2 regions of the Microbacterium sp. Root322 genome follow, and region 1 is predicted to be linked to the other one. Evidence: riboswitches for the same ligand, from Rfam matches in the RefSeq annotation. Region 1 holds a riboswitch; the other holds the start of a gene.
What was found. Region 1 has a riboswitch for thiamine pyrophosphate ahead of ASC55_RS09225 (ECF transporter S component). Riboswitches for the same ligand answer to the same signal wherever they lie in the genome.
Positions count from the first base shown of each region.

Region 2: another riboswitch for thiamine pyrophosphate. It lies ahead of thiM (hydroxyethylthiazole kinase); the one in region 1 lies ahead of ASC55_RS09225 (ECF transporter S component).

Region 1 covers NZ_LMCS01000002.1:895,427-903,062, forward strand. The annotation lists gene ASC55_RS09205 (TrkH family potassium uptake protein) at 1-160, shown strand, start outside; gene ASC55_RS09210 (potassium channel family protein) at 202-897, shown strand; gene ASC55_RS09215 (energy-coupling factor transporter transmembrane component T family protein) at 899-1,690, opposite strand; gene ASC55_RS09220 (ABC transporter ATP-binding protein) at 1,687-3,144, opposite strand; gene ASC55_RS09225 (ECF transporter S component) at 3,144-3,794, opposite strand; TPP riboswitch at 3,785-3,896, opposite strand; gene ASC55_RS09230 (D-alanyl-D-alanine carboxypeptidase family protein) at 3,978-5,684, shown strand; gene ASC55_RS09235 (ABC transporter ATP-binding protein) at 5,808-7,636, opposite strand, start outside.
Region 2 covers NZ_LMCS01000003.1:985,759-993,394, forward strand. The annotation lists gene pheS (phenylalanine--tRNA ligase subunit alpha) at 1-591, shown strand, start outside; gene pheT (phenylalanine--tRNA ligase subunit beta) at 591-3,101, shown strand; gene ASC55_RS17130 (NAD-dependent epimerase/dehydratase family protein) at 3,184-4,146, shown strand; TPP riboswitch at 4,153-4,247, shown strand; gene thiM (hydroxyethylthiazole kinase) at 4,238-5,086, shown strand; gene ASC55_RS17140 (bifunctional hydroxymethylpyrimidine kinase/phosphomethylpyrimidine kinase) at 5,083-7,233, shown strand; gene argC (N-acetyl-gamma-glutamyl-phosphate reductase) at 7,473-7,636, shown strand, end outside.

The DNA of each region.
Region 1 (7,636 bases):
CACCGGCATCACGGCCGATCTGCCGGCGGCCGCGCAGCTCATCCTCGTTCTCCTGATGTTCCTCGGCCGGCTCGGACCGCTGACACTGGGTTCCGCGCTGGCCCTGCGCCAACGGCAGACGGCGTACGAGCTGCCCAAGGAACGCCCGGCGATCGGCTGACCGGTCTCCCCTGCACGATCGTTCGACGACAAGGACACCACATGACCAAGTTCCTCTCCTTCACCCCTGACGCCCGACGCATCGCCGAAGCCGATTCCGTCGCGGTGATCGGCCTCGGACGCTTCGGGACCTCCCTCGCGCTCGAACTGATGTCGTCGGGCACAGAGGTCCTCGGCATCGACGCCGACGAGGACATCGTGCAGTCCCTCAACGGCGAGCTCACGCAGGTGGTCAGAGCAGACTCGACACGGCTCGACGTGCTCCATCAGCTCGCGGTCGGAGAGTTCGATCGTGTCGTCCTCGCCATCGGCAACGACATCACCGCGTCGATCCTCACCGCGTCTCTGCTACTCCAGCTGCAGGTACCCGTGATCTGGGCCAAAGCGGTCGACGAGCAGCACGGGGCGGTCCTCGAACAGCTCGGCGTGCATCGTGTCATCTATCCGGAGAAGGACATGGGCCGACGCGTCGCCCATCTCGTGCGCGGCGCGGCCGCCGACTACCTGGAGATCGACCGCGGCTACGCGATCGTCAAGACCGTCGCACCCCGGCACCTGCAGGGCATCACCTTGCGAGAGGCCGCCGTGCGCAGCACGCACGGGATCACGGTGGCCGCGTATCGACCCGAACGAGGGGAATGGCGAAACGCCGAGGCCGACACCGTGCTGGGCGAAGGAGACACCGTGCTCGTCGTCGGTCCGACCACGAAGGTCGAGAGGTTCGCGCAGTTGCGTTGACTCAGGCCGAGGGGCCGAGGATGAAGTTCCACGCCCCGGTGAAGACGGCAGCAGCGACCGCTATGCCGGAGATGGCCGCGCCCACGGCGAGCAGCAGCCATTCGGCCGCCCCGAAGCGTGACTCTCGCGCCCAGGTGCGCCGGCCCGGCGCCCCGAAGCCCCGCGCCTCCATGGCCGTCGCCAGTTTGGCGCCGCGGCGGATGGAGAGCACGAGCAGGGCGAAGGCCATCCCCAGGAAGCGACGGATGCGGCCGCGATCGGCCACACCCCTGGCCCGACGCGCCAGCTCGAGCGCACGCCAATCGTCGAGGAAGAGGCCCACCATCCGGAGGCCCGCGAGTGCGCCGAGCACGAATCGGGCGGGCAGACGGACGATCTGGCCGAGACCGTCGGCGAGGTCGGTCGGATCGACGGTGATGAAGAGCACGACCGACGGCAGCGCGATCGCCAGCACACGCAGCATCGTCGCGAGCGCCAGCGCGAGCGATCCCTCGCTGATGCGCAGCACGAACCAGTCGACGTAGACGACGCCGCTGGTCTGACCGTAGAGCGCGATCGTGAGACCGGTGAGGGGCGCTGCGAGCCACACCGGCCAGGTGCGCACCCAGAACTCGCGCCAGCCGATCCCGGCGAACAGGAACAGCACGAACTCCAGGGCGAGGGCGACGGAGGCCGAGACCGGATCGAGAGTCAGGATCAGGGGTACCGCGATGAGCGCGCTCACCCCGAGCTTGGCCACCGGGTTGACCGTGGCGAGCGCTCCGGTGCGTGCGCGCGTCTCGAGAAGGCTCATGACGCACCCCCCAGCTCGAACCGCGCGGCGTGCAGGGCGCGCACGACCTCGAGGTCGTGCGTGATCGTGACGATCGCCGCACCCTCGTCTCGGAGCGCGGCGAGCATGGCGACGAGTTCGGCCCAGGTGCGGGCATCCTGCCCGAAGGTGGGCTCGTCGAGCACGAGCACGCGCGGTCTGGTCGCGATGGCTGCGGCCACCGTGAGCCGGCGCTTCTCACCGCCGGAGAGCGTGTACGGGTTGGCGGCGGCGAGGTGCGCCAGACGCAGACGGGTGAGCAGCTCGTCGCTGCGAGCGGTGATCTCGTCGTCGGTCATGCCGAGCGCCCGCGGCCCGACGGCCAGTTCCTCGCGCACGGTCTTCGCGAGCAGCTGATGCTCCGGCTCCTGGAACACCATGCCGATGCGGGTCAGCAGATCCCGCGAGCTCCAGCGGATCGGCGCGGACTCCGCACCGTTCGCGAGGAGCGCGGATGCCTCGACCGCGCCACTCGCCGGAGGAAGGAGCCCGGCGAGGGTCAGACCGAGCGTCGACTTGCCCGCCCCGTTGGGTCCGGTGATCGCGAGCGCCTCCCCCGCGTGCACGTCGAGGTCGATACCGGTGGCGACAGGACGCCCCTTGACGCGGGCGACGGCCAGGTCGCGCGCCGAGAGCAGGGTCTCCCCTGGCGGCCAGAGCGGGGGCGGCGGCGCGGCGGGAGGATGCCCCGGCACCCAGACGCCGTCCGCGGCCAGCTGTGCACCACGGACTCCGAGGACTTCCGCCGGTGCACCGTCGGCGACCACACCGCCGCTCCCGATCACGATCACGCGCGTGATGAGCGGCAACCAGACCTCGAGGCGGTGCTCGACGACGATGAGCGTCGACGGCTGAGCCTGCAGCATCCGCTCCACGGCATCGCGCACCTCGATGACCCCGGCGGGATCGAGATTCGCCGTCGGTTCATCGAGCAGCACCAGACCCGGCCCCATCGCCAGCACCCCGGCGAGCGCCAGCCGCTGCTTCTGCCCACCGGACAGGGCCTTGGTCGGGTGCCCGAGCGGCACATCGAGGCCGACGGCCTCCAGGGCCGCCTCCACCCGCGGCCAGATCTGCGCTCGCGGCACTCCGAGGTTCTCGCAGCCGAACGCCACGTCATCGCCCACTCGCGCGAGGATCACCTGGGAGTCGGGGTCCTGCAGCACGAGCCCCGCACGTCCGCGGGTGGCCACGGCAGGAGCACCGTCGACGATCAGCGTGCCCTCGCTCTCGCCCTCTTCCTCACCCCCGAGCACGCCGGCGAGGCCGTGCAGCAGGGTCGACTTGCCCGCACCCGACGCACCGAGCACGAGCACACGCTCACCGGGCTCGATGCGGAAGGAGATGTCGCGCAGCGCCCAGGCGAGGCGACTCGCGTGACGCCACCCCCAGCCGCGGGCCTCGACGGCGGCGGGGGCCGTCTGATCGGCCGACATCAGACGCGGACGCGCGCCTCGCGCCCGGAGCCGAACCGGTCCAGAGCCCCGGTCGCGGCGATGCCGCGCGCCAGCACCCAGGACAGGGCACCCGCGATGACGGCACCCGAGATGACCGTGCTGATCAGGTAGATGGTGGTGAAGGCGGGACCGGAACCGGCGTACCAGAGCACGAGATTGTTGATGCCACCGGCAAGGGCGGCGCCGGCTCCTGCGAGGATCGCGACGGGCAGCGACCAGCGGCGGTAGAAGAAGAGCAGGAAGACCAGCTCGGCGCCGAGCCCCTGCACGAGTCCGGCCTCGAGGGTGAGGAACCCGCCCCACTGGTTGCCGATGAGCGCCGAGACGACCGCCGCGAGCAGCTCGACGTAGATCGCCGCCCCGGCCTTGCGGATGATGAGTCCGCCGAGCACGCCGGCGAAGAGCCACGGGCCGTCGAGGAGGCCCTGGATGCCGGGGAGCAGCGGCTCGAGCAGGGCCTTCGGCCCGAGGTACCCGACGTTCCAGGCCAGGAAGATCAGGCCGGCTGCGACTCCGAGGACGCTGGCGACGACGATGTCGACGATCCGCCAGCGCAGGTAGCTCCGGCCCGGGGTGTTCCCCTGCGTCTTCGCGGTCGCGGATGTGGACGTGGACGTGGACGTACTCATCTGAACTCCTCCCTGCGCTGGCATGACCCAGATCAGGTTCGACGGTCGAAGCGCGATTCGCTCCCTCTCAGCCCGGCTCGCCGGACTCCCGTGGTTGTGCTGACGATCCTACCGCCGGCGACACCCACAGGGCGACAAGGCCGCGCACCGCGGAACTCGCCCGGGATTGGGTACCGTAAACGAGTGACCGCTTCAGATCCCGCCGACGAGGCGACGGGCGTCGTCGGCGACGACGGCCCGGCGAACGCCTCCCCCTCCGGACCTGTCGATGCTGCGGCAGCCGGTTCGGTGCTGACGGCCGAGCAGACGTCGACACCCGCGCTCGCCGCGGAGCCGGTGGTCGCGCCGGATCCCGTCGTGCCGCCGGAACCGGTGGTCGCGCCGGATCCCGTCGTGCCGCCGGAGCCGGTGGTGTCGCCGGAACCGGCGACCCCCGCCCTGACCAAGCCGCCTTTCGTTCCTCGCGAGCCCATCGCCGCAGAGACCTCTGACGACGCCCTCGCCCTGCTGGACGGCGCGTCACCCCGGTGGGCGGATGACACCACCACCGCCACAGCTCTGACCTGGGTGGACACCGCGACGGTCGCCGCCGGCACCGACGCCGCGACTCTCGACGAGACGTCGAAAGCCGAACCGACGGACGGCCTGCTGCGGGGGGCGCGTCTTCGTCCGGCCATCGCCCGCCCCGGAATCCTGGTGCCGCTGTCCACGCTCGTCGGCATCGTCGCCGTGTACGCCGGCACCACGCTGCTGTGGCCGTTGCACGAGGTGCCGCCCACGGTGCAGTCTGTCGAGTTCGCGACGACGCCCGCCGCCGCTGCCGCGGTCACCTGGCCGACCGAGGGCGCCGGCGCCGTGGGGATCGCCGGCATGGGCACCGCGGCATCGGTCCCCGATGCGGTGAGCATCGCGAGCATCACCAAGGTGGTGAGCAGCCTGATGGTGCTCGACCGGATGCCGCTCGCGCTCGGCGAGCAGGGCCCCGAGTTCTCGTTCACCCGCGCCGACAGCGTGAAGTACTGGGACTACCGCCGCAGCGACCAGTCCGCCCTCGATGTGCCGATCGGCGGCGTTCTGACGGAGTATCAGCTGCTGCAGGGCACGCTCATGGGCTCGGCGAACAACTACATCGACCGCCTGGCAACCGAGATCTGGGGTTCCGATCGCGAGTTCGCCCGTGCCGCAGAGGTCTGGCTGCGAGAACGCGGGCTCACCGGCATCACCGTGGTGACGCCGTCGGGCTTCGACGAACGCAACGTCGCCACTCCCGAGGCCCTGATCGCCCTCGGTGAGCGCGCCATGCAGAACCCGGTGTTCGCAGAGATCGTGGGGACCAGGTCGGTCGATCTTCCGGGTGCCGGCACCGTCGTGAACACGAACGGAATGCTCGACGACCCCGGTGTCGTGGGCATCAAGACCGGCACGCTCGTGGGCTGGAACCTGCTCACCGCGAAGGATGTGATCATCGGCGACACGACCGTGCACCTCTACGCCGCGGCCCTGAACCAGGCCGGCAACGACCAGCGACTCGCCCTCACCCGCTCCCTGTTCACCGAGGCGGAAGCCGCGCTGGAAGCTCAGGCCCCGGCCGTCGCGAAGAACACGGTCGTCGGTCAGGTCACGACCCCCTGGGGTGAGAAGGTCGACGTCATCACCGAATCCGACGCCGACGTGGTGCTCTGGAACGCAGCGACCGCCACGGCCACGGCGGACTTCGCCCTCGGCGACGAGCGTGAGCAGGACGACGCGGTGGGGACGCTCACCACAGCCGGCCCCCTCAACACCACCACGACGCCTCTGGTGCTGGCCGAAGACGTCGAGGGCCCGAGCCCGTGGTGGCGTCTGACCCACCCGCTGGAACTGCTCGGCATCACGACCGACCGCTCCTGACCACCCTCTCCGCTCACGCATCTCCCGAGCGCGTCGTGCGCCTCCCGGTCGCGTGACCAGCACAGGACGACGCCCCACCCCGCGTGAGCGGAATGGGGCGTCGTCCTGTGCTGTGCCCGCAGATCAGGAGCGGCGGGCGGAGCCGTCCGCTCCGTCTTCCAGCAGAGCCTGCGCGGCCGCTGTCTCCGCGGCCGGCACCTGGGCACCCACCGAGGCTCCGGCCACGGCGGCAGCGGCCTCCGCAGCGGCGCCCTCGGCGTCGGTCGCCTCACCCGTGACGACGACCGGGGTCGCCCCGGTGAGTGCGTCGTCGGCGTCGATGTCGGTCGCCGCCTGCTCGAACTGCGACTGGTACAGACGCCAGTAGGCGCCCTGCGCGGCGATCAGCTCGTCGTGCGTGCCCTTCTCCACGATGTCGCCATGCTCCATCACCAGGATGAGGTCGGCGTCGCGGATCGTCGACAGACGATGCGCGATCACGAACGACGTACGTCCTTCACGGAGCGCGGCCATCGCGTGCTGCAGCAGCAGCTCGGTGCGGGTGTCGACCGCCGAGGTGGCCTCATCGAGGATGAGGATCGACGGCTGCGCGACGAAGGCTCGCGCGATGGTGATGAGCTGGCGCTCACCCGCCGACACGTTCGCTGCATCCTCGTCGAGCACCGTGTCGTAGCCCTCGGGGAGGGCGTGCACGAAGCGGTCGACGTAGGTCGCTCTGGCGGCGGCGAGAACCTCGTCATCGGTCGCGGTGGAGCGTCCGTAGCGGATGTTCTCGCGGATGCTGCCGGCGAACAGCCACGGATCCTGGAGCACCATTCCGGTGCGTGAGCGCAGCTCGTCGCGGGTGACCTCGGCGATATCCTGGCCGTCGAGCATGATCCGCCCGCCGCTGAGCTCGTAGAAGCGCATGATCAGGTTGACGAGCGTGGTCTTCCCCGCCCCGGTCGGCCCCACGATGGCGACCGTCTGCCCGGGCTCGACCCGGAACGACAGGTCACGGATGAGCGGACGCTCCGGCGTGTAGGAGAACGCGACGTTCTCGAACTCGATCACGCCCTTGCCCTCCACCAGATCGGGAGCGTCGGCGTCATCGGCCTCCTGCTCGTCGGCGTCCAGCAGCTCGAAGACACGCTCGGCCGATGCCGTTCCGGACTGCACGACCGCGGCCATGCCACCGAGCTCGGACAGCGGCTGCGTGAACTGCTGCGAGTACTGGATGAACGCCTGCACGTCACCGAGACGGAGCTGACCGTTCGCGACCATCAGACCGCCGAGCACCGCGATGCCCACGTAGCTGAGATTCCCGACGAACATCATGGCCGGCATGATGATGCCGGAGAGGAACTGCGCCTTGAAGCTCGCCTGGAACAGCTCTTCGTTCTCGACCTGGAACCGGTCAAGCGCATCCTTCTCGCGTCCGAAGACCTTCACCAGCGCGTGGCCCGAGAATGCCTCCTCGACACGGGCGTTCAGTCGACCGACCTTGCGCCACTGCATGCCGAAGGCCTTCTGCGACCGCGGTCCGATGATGCCGAAGATCACTCCCATGAGCGGCAGCGTGACCAGGGCCACGAGCGCGAGCTGCCACGAGATCGAGAACATCATGACGAGCACGCCGATCACGGTGAGCACCGAGGTGAGGGCACCGGAGAGCGACTGCTGCATCGTCTGCGTGATGTTGTCGATGTCGTTCGTGACGCGCGAGATCAGCTCGCCGCGCTGCACCTTGTCGAAGTAGGCCAGCGGCAGGCGGTTGATCTTCGCCTCGACGGACTCGCGCAGTCGCCACATGGTGCGGACCATGATCACGTTGATGACGTAGCCCTGGATCCAGGTGAGGAAGGCCGCGGCCACATAGATCCCGAGGACCGCCGCGATGACGAGCCGCAGCGCGTCGAAGTCGACGCCCTGGCCGACGGTGAAGTCGCCCAGCGCACCGACCTGGTTCGCGA
Region 2 (7,636 bases), on a different contig from region 1:
CTGAACTTCGACGTCGACCACCCTGCCCGTCAGGAGCAGGACACGTTCTACGTCGACCCGACCTCGCGCCACCTCGTGATGCGCACTCACACGAGCCCCGTGCAGGTGCGCTCGATGCTCGACCGCGAGGTGCCTATCTACGTGCTGTGCCCAGGACGGGTGTACCGCACCGACGAGTTCGACGCCACGCACCTTCCGGTGTTCACCCAGTTCGAGGGCCTCGTGATCGACAAGGGCATCACGATGGCACACCTCAAGGGCACGCTCGACCACTTCGCCAAGCAGCTCTTCGGCCCCGAGGCCGAGACGCGCTTCCGCACCAACTACTTCCCCTTCACCGAGCCCTCCGCCGAGCTCGACCTGTGGCACCCGACCTTCAAGGGCGGCGCGCGCTGGATCGAGTGGGGTGGCTGCGGCATGGTCAACCCGAACGTGCTGCGCGCCGCCGGGATCGACCCCGAGGTGTACAGCGGCTTCGCGTTCGGCATGGGCATCGAGCGAGGACTCATGTTCCGCAGCGACGTCCAGGACATGCGCGACATGGCCGAGGGCGATGTCCGATTCAGCGAGCAGTACGGGATGGTGGTGTGATGCGCGTCCCGCTTTCGTGGTTGCGTGAGTACGTCGATCTGGCAGCGGATGCCACGCCCGAGGATGTCCTCGCGGCACTGGTGACCGTCGGCTTCGAGGAAGAGGACGTGCACCGCTTCGACATCACGGGTCCCGTGGTCGTCGGGCAGGTCGTCTCGCTCGAAGCCGAACCGCAGTCCAACGGCAAGACCATCAACTGGTGCCAGGTCGATGTCGGCGAAGAGCACGGTGGCATCCGCGGCATCGTCTGCGGCGCGCACAACTTCGTCGCCGGCGACAAGGTCGTTGTGACGCTTCCCGGCGCCGTGCTGCCCGGTCCGTTCCCGATCGCCGCGCGCAAGACCTACGGTCACGTGTCCGACGGCATGATCGCCTCGGCCCGCGAGCTCGGCCTCGGGGATGAGCACAACGGCATCGTCGTGCTCTCGGACCTCGGCATCGATGCGCCTGTCGGCACCGACGCGATCGCGCTGCTCGGTCTCGACGACGTCGCGGTGGAGATCAACGTCACACCCGACCGCGGCTACGCCTTCTCCCTGCGCGGCGTCGCCCGTGAGTACTCGCACGCCACCGGAGCGACCTTCCGCGACCCTGCTGAGCGTGATTTCGCCGAGCTGCAGCCCGGCAGCGGACACACCACCGTCGTCGAGGACGTCGCCCCCGTGCGCGGGAACATCGGCGCGAGCGAGTTCGTGACGCGCGTCGTCCGCGGCGTCGACCCCTCGCGACCGACGCCGCCGTGGATGGTCGCGCGGCTCAGCCTCGCGGGCATGCGCTCGTTGGGCGTGCTGATCGACATCACCAACTACGTGATGCTCGAGTTGGGTCAGCCGCTGCACGGCTACGACCTCGACAAGCTCGCCGGCGGCATCACCGTTCGTCGCGCGAACCCCGGCGAGAAGATGACCACCCTCGACGGTGTCGAGCGCACGCTGCACGTCGAAGACCTCCTCATCACCGACGAGTCCGGCCCGATCGGCCTCGCCGGCGTCATGGGTGGTGGCACGACCGAGATGAGCGACACCACGCGGAACGTGCTGATCGAGGCCGCGAACTTCGACCCGACGACCATCGCCCGGTCGGCGCGCCGGCACAAGCTGCCCAGCGAGGCGTCCAAGCGCTTCGAGCGCGGAGTCGACCCGCTGATCCCCTTCGTCGCCGCCCGCCGTGCCGCCGACCTCATGGTCGAGCTCGCCGGAGGCACGCTCACCGAAGAGGGTGGCGCACTGTTCGCCGAGGTCTTCGTCAGCGAGATCGAGCTTCCCGCCGGCTTCGTGCAGGGGCTCATCGGCGTCGACTACACCGACGACGAGATCACCGGCGCACTGACCACCATCGGCGCCGATGTCACCGCGTCGGAGGAGGGTTCCGGCTGGACCGTGATCCCGCCGACCTGGCGCCCCGACCTCACCGACAAGTGGACGCTGGCCGAGGAGGTCGCCCGCATCCACGGGCTCGACCGCATCCCCTCGGTGCTGCCGACGCCTCCGTCCGGCCGCGGACTCACGGCGCACCAGCAGGGTCGCCGCCGGGTGGCCGATGCGCTGGCCGCAGCAGGGCTCGTCGAGACGCCGTCGTTCCCGTTCACCACCGATGTGCAGAACGACCTGCACGGATCAGCCTCGGGCGCGCACCTGCCCAGCATCCGTCTGGCGAACCCGCTCGACGGGCAGGCTCCGTACCTGCGTCGATCGCTCATCCCGGGCCTGCTGCAGACCGCGCACCGCAACATCTCGCGGGGTCTCACCGACCTCGCGATCTTCGAGACGGGTGTCGTCTTCCTGCCGGAGCCCGGAGTGGAGTACGGCACGGAAGACGTGCCGCCGCTGGGCGAGCGTCCGTCCGACGAGACCCTCGCGCAGTTGAACGCCTCCATCCCGCCGCAGCACCGGTTCATCTCGGCGCTGCTGACCGGTAACGTCGCCCCGCGCCAGCCCGGCCGCCCCGCCGAGGCCGCCGGTCTCGTCGAGGCGCTGGATGCCGTCCGCGTGATCGCGGCAGCGGCCGGCGTCGAGATCGACGTCGTGCAGGCCGAGCGTGCGGCACTCCACCCCGGACGCACAGGATCGCTCCTGGTCGCGGGCGAAGAGGTCGGCTACGTCGGCGAGCTGCACCCCGCCGTGGCCGAAGGGGCCGACCTCCCCGGGCGTGCGACCGTGTTCGAGCTCGATCTCGACCGCATCCTGTCGCTCGCCGGTGGTCGCGTCGTCGCCGCATCGCTGTCGACGTTCCCCGCCGCCACGCAGGACGTCTCGCTCACACTGCCCGCCGAAGTTCCGGCCGCAGATGTGCAGGCCGCCCTCGCCGAGGGAGCCGGTGCGCTGTTGGAATCGGTGCGTCTCGTGGACGACTATCGCGGAGACGGCGTGCCGGAGGGGTCCAAGAGCCTCACCTTCGCTCTGCGATTCCGCGCCGACGATCGCACCCTCACGGCGGCCGAGGCCACCGCGGCCAAGCTCGCGGGTGTCGACGTCGCCGCGCAGCGATTCGGAGCAGCGCTCCGCGACTGAGCGATGTGCTGTCCCGGAGGGGGCCCTCTGCCCTGAGCGGAGAGGGCTTCCCTCCCGCAGCGGTTGCTGGTGGCATGGAGCCATGACGAATGTTCTGATCCTCGGCGGGACGGGGTGGCTTTCCGGGCGGATCGCCCGGAGATGGCTCGAGTCCGGAGCGGCCGTGACATGTCTGGCCCGGGGCGAGCGCCTCGCGCCGGCAGGAGCGGTGCTCGTGACCGGCGACCGTGACGACCCTGGGATCTACGCCGCGCTCGCGCGGAAGGACTGGGATCACGTCGTCGACATCTCCTCTCAGGCCGCGCACGTCGTGGCAGCGGTCGAGGCTCTCGGAGACCGCACGGCGCGATGGACGTACGTGTCCTCCCTTTCGGTGTACGCCGATGACGCCACGGTCGGCGCCGATGAATCGGCGCCGCGGCATCCTGCCGCCCGCCCCGGCGACGAGTACGAGTACGGCCCGCAGAAGGCGGCGGCCGAAGACGCCGTCACGATGCTGGGGGATCGCGCGTTCATCGTGCGACCCGGACTCATCGTCGGGGACGGCGACCCCAGCGACCGCTTCGGGTACTGGGCTGCGGCATTCTCCCGAGCCGGGGAGGAGCCCGTGCTGCTGCCTCCGCTCGAGAGGCGCAGTGCGCAGGTGATCGACGTCGACGACGTGGCCGCCTACATCGTCGCCGCCACGCGGAGCGGGGTGGTCAACGCGATCGGGGACGAGCATCCCCTCGCCGGACTGCTGCAGACCGTGCGCGAGGAGGCAGGGCACACCGGGGAGACGGTGGTCGCCGACGAGGAGTGGCTGCGAGCACACGGCGTCGCGCACTGGGCCGGTCCGCTCTCGCTTCCGCTGTGGCTTCCTCCCGAGATGTCCGGCTTCATGACCCGCTCGAACAGCGCATTCCACGACAGCGGGGGACACCTGCGCCCCCTCGCCGACACCGCTCGACGCGTCGTCGCCGACGAACGGGTGCGCGGCGTGGACAGGGAGCGCCGGGCCGGACTCACGCGGGCGCAGGAGAAGGCGCTGCTGGCCGATCGCTAGACTGCGAGCAGTGACACGGGGTGCCGCAATCCGCGGCTGAGAACAGACCCGTCGAACCTGATCTAGTTCGTACTAGCGAAGGGATGTCGCGATGAGCGATCTTCTGCGTCCTGAAACCACCCACGACCTCGCCGGCGATGCCGCGACCCTGCTGGCGGTGCTGCGAGAAGCGCCCCCGTTGACGCACTGCATCACCAACGCGGTCGTCACCGGGTTCACCGCCAACGTCCTGCTGGCTCTCGGTGCCGCTCCCGCCATGGTCGACATCGTCGATGAGGCGGGGATGTTCGCTGGCGTCGCCTCCGGGGTGCTGATCAACCTGGGGACACCCACGCCCGAACAGCGCGCGGCCACTCTGGAGGCCGTCGCCGGTGCCGTCGCGTCCGGCACACCCTGGGTGCTCGACCCGGTCGCGATCGGCGCGCTCCCGGTTCGCACCGCACTCGCCCATCAGCTCGTCGGGCACCGCCCCACCGCGATCCGCGGCAACGCCTCCGAGATCCTGGCCCTCGCGGGGCTGAGCGCGGGCGGTCGCGGGGTGGATGCCACCGACAGCACGGACTCCGCGGCCGATGCAGCCCTCTCGCTGGCTCGGAGCACGGGCGGCGTCGTCGCCGTCTCGGGGCCGGTCGACCTCATCACCGACGGGGAGCGGGTGCTGCGCGTATCCAACGGTCACGAACTGCTGACCCGAGTGACCGGCGGAGGCTGCGCTCTCGGTGCGGTGATGGCCGCCTTCCTCGGAGCGGCCAGCGCGACGACGCATGACGTGCTCAGCGCCGTGGCCTCGGCGAGCCTGGTCTACACGATCGCGGCGGAACGAGCGGCGGCGGTATCGGCAGGGCCCGGCAGCTTCGCCGTCGCCCTGCTGGATGCGCTCGCCGCGGTGGGCGCCGACGACATCCGAGCCGCTGCACGCGTCGAAGGCGGTGCCCTGTGAACGCCGATCTCTCGCTCTACCTCGTCACGGACGCGGCGCTCTGCGGAGACCGTGGCGTCGTCGAGACCGTCCGCCGCGCGGTCGACGGCGGCGTGCGCATCGTGCAGCTTCGTGACAAGGACGCGACCGACGCCGAGACGGTCGATCAGCTGCTGGCACTGTCGCAGGCGATCGACGGCCGCGCTCTTCTGGTTGTGAACGATCGGTTGGATGCCGCCGTGGCCGCTCGCGAGCGCGGCGCACGGGTCGACGGCGTGCATCTCGGACAGGGTGATGCCTCGGTGCTGCGCGCGCGCGAGGTACTCGGACCGGAGGCTCTGATCGGCCTCACCGCGAACAGCCCGGCGCACCTCGACGCGGTCGATGCTCTGCCCTCCGGCACGGTCGACTACCTGGGCGTCGGGGTGATCCGTCCGACCACCACCAAACCGGATCACCTTGCCCCTCTCGGCGTGGAGGGCTTTCGCGGCCTCGTGTCGCGAAGCGCGCTGCCGTGCGTGGCGATCGGCGGGGTCGGTATGGATGACACCGAGGCCCTTCGTGAGGCCGGTGCGGCGGGGCTCGCCGTGGTCTCGGCGCTGTGTGCCGCCGACGATCCCGCCACCACCGCCCGGCAGTTCCGGCGACGCTGGCTCAGCGGCTCCGTCCCGAGGGTGCTCAGCATCGCCGGAAGCGACCCCTCGGGAGGCGCGGGCGTCCAGGCCGACCTCAAGTCCATCGCCGCCAACGGCGGATACGGCATGGCCGTGCTCACGGCGCTGACCGCGCAGAACACGCGGGGAGTGCGAGCGGTGCACGTTCCGCCCGTGGAGTTCCTCCGCGCGCAGCTCGACGCGGTCTCGGACGACATCGTGATCGATGCCGTGAAGATCGGGATGCTGGCCGACGCCGACGTCATCCGCGCGGTGGGAGCCTGGCTCGCGACCGTGCGCCCGCCCGTCGTCGTGCTCGATCCCGTGATGGTGGCGACCTCGGGGGACCGACTGCTGGATCCGGACGCCGAACGGGCGCTGCGCGATCTCCTCGCACTGTCGACGCTCGTGACCCCGAACCTCGCCGAGCTGGCGGTGCTCGCCGGGCGCGACCTCGCCGACTGGAACGACGCGATCTCCGCGGCCGAGCAGCTCTCCGCCGAGGTGGGAACAGCCGTGCTCGTCAAGGGTGGCCACCTTCCCGGCGACGAGGCCCCCGATGCGCTGGTCGATGCGCGGCGAGGGCTGCGCCAGGAGTTCACCGCCCCCCGGATCCCGACCCGGAACACGCACGGCACCGGCTGCTCGCTGTCGTCCGCGCTCGCGACCCTGCTCGCTCGTGGCGAAGAGCCCGGAGATGCCGTCAGCGCCGCGCGCGACTGGCTCCGCGAGTCCCTGCGCGCAGGAGACGCACTGCGCGTGGGTCGTGGACACGGGCCGATCAACCACTTCGCCGGACTCTGGGAACGTGGGGGAGCCGAGACCCGACCCGCGGCGGGCGAGGTCGCCACGGAATGGTGGCCGGGCATCGCCGCGATCCGTACGGGGATCGAGGACCTGCCGTTCATCCGTGCGCTCGCCGACGGGACGCTGGAGCGCGCGCCGTTCCTGTTCTACCTCGCGCAGGACGCGCTGTATCTGCGGGAGTACGCGCGTGTGCTCGCCGAGGCGGCCCGGCTGGCACCGACATCCGACGAGCAGGCCTTCTGGGCGGACTCCGCCCGCGGCTCCATCGTGGGCGAACTCGAGCTGCACGCCTCATGGCTCACCCCCTCGCACGGCGTGAGCGCGGCCACCTTCGCCGCAGAGCCGGCGCCCGCGACGACCGCATACCTCGACCATCTGCGCTCCGTGGCGTTCGGCGGCGACTATGCGGAGATCATCGCCGCTGTCCTCCCGTGCTTCTGGCTCTACACCGATCTCGGGCGGCGCTTGCACGCGGGGGAGTTCGGGGAGTACGCGCGAGCTGCGGGGCATCCGTACGCCTCGTGGCTCGCGACGTACGCGGATCCGGCATTCGAGGAGGCCACACGGACGGCGATCGCCTACGTCGCCGACGCCGCGGCACAGGCGGATCCCGGAACACGGGCACGCATGCGCCGGGCGTTCGAGGCGTCGAGCGCCCACGAGCTGGCGTTCTTCGCCGCGCCGATGGGGCCGCAGCGTCTCAGATGACGGAGCCGATTTGCAGTGGCCGCCGGGGCCGCGCTACTGTCGCGACATGCCTTCGGCCGCCACCGCTTCTTCGACGCTCGCTCCGAGCGTCATCGCTGTGCGCCGACGCCGCGGCCGCCGACTGTAGGCGACCCCGCCCTCCTGCCTGTGCCCGCACGGCGGTCGAGTGCCGGTGTCGCCGCCTCCGGCCCCGTCCCCGGCCCCGATTTCCTCGCGGGCCCGACCGTTAAGGTAGAAGCATGACGTATTCCGTCGCCGTCTCCGGCGCATCCGGCTACGCAGGCGGCGAGATTCTGCGCCTCCTGGCCGATCATCCCGACATGGAGATCCGCACCGTCACGGCGCATTCGAACGCCGGACAGCCTCTCGTCGACCACCAGCCGCACCTGCGCTCCCTCGCGCA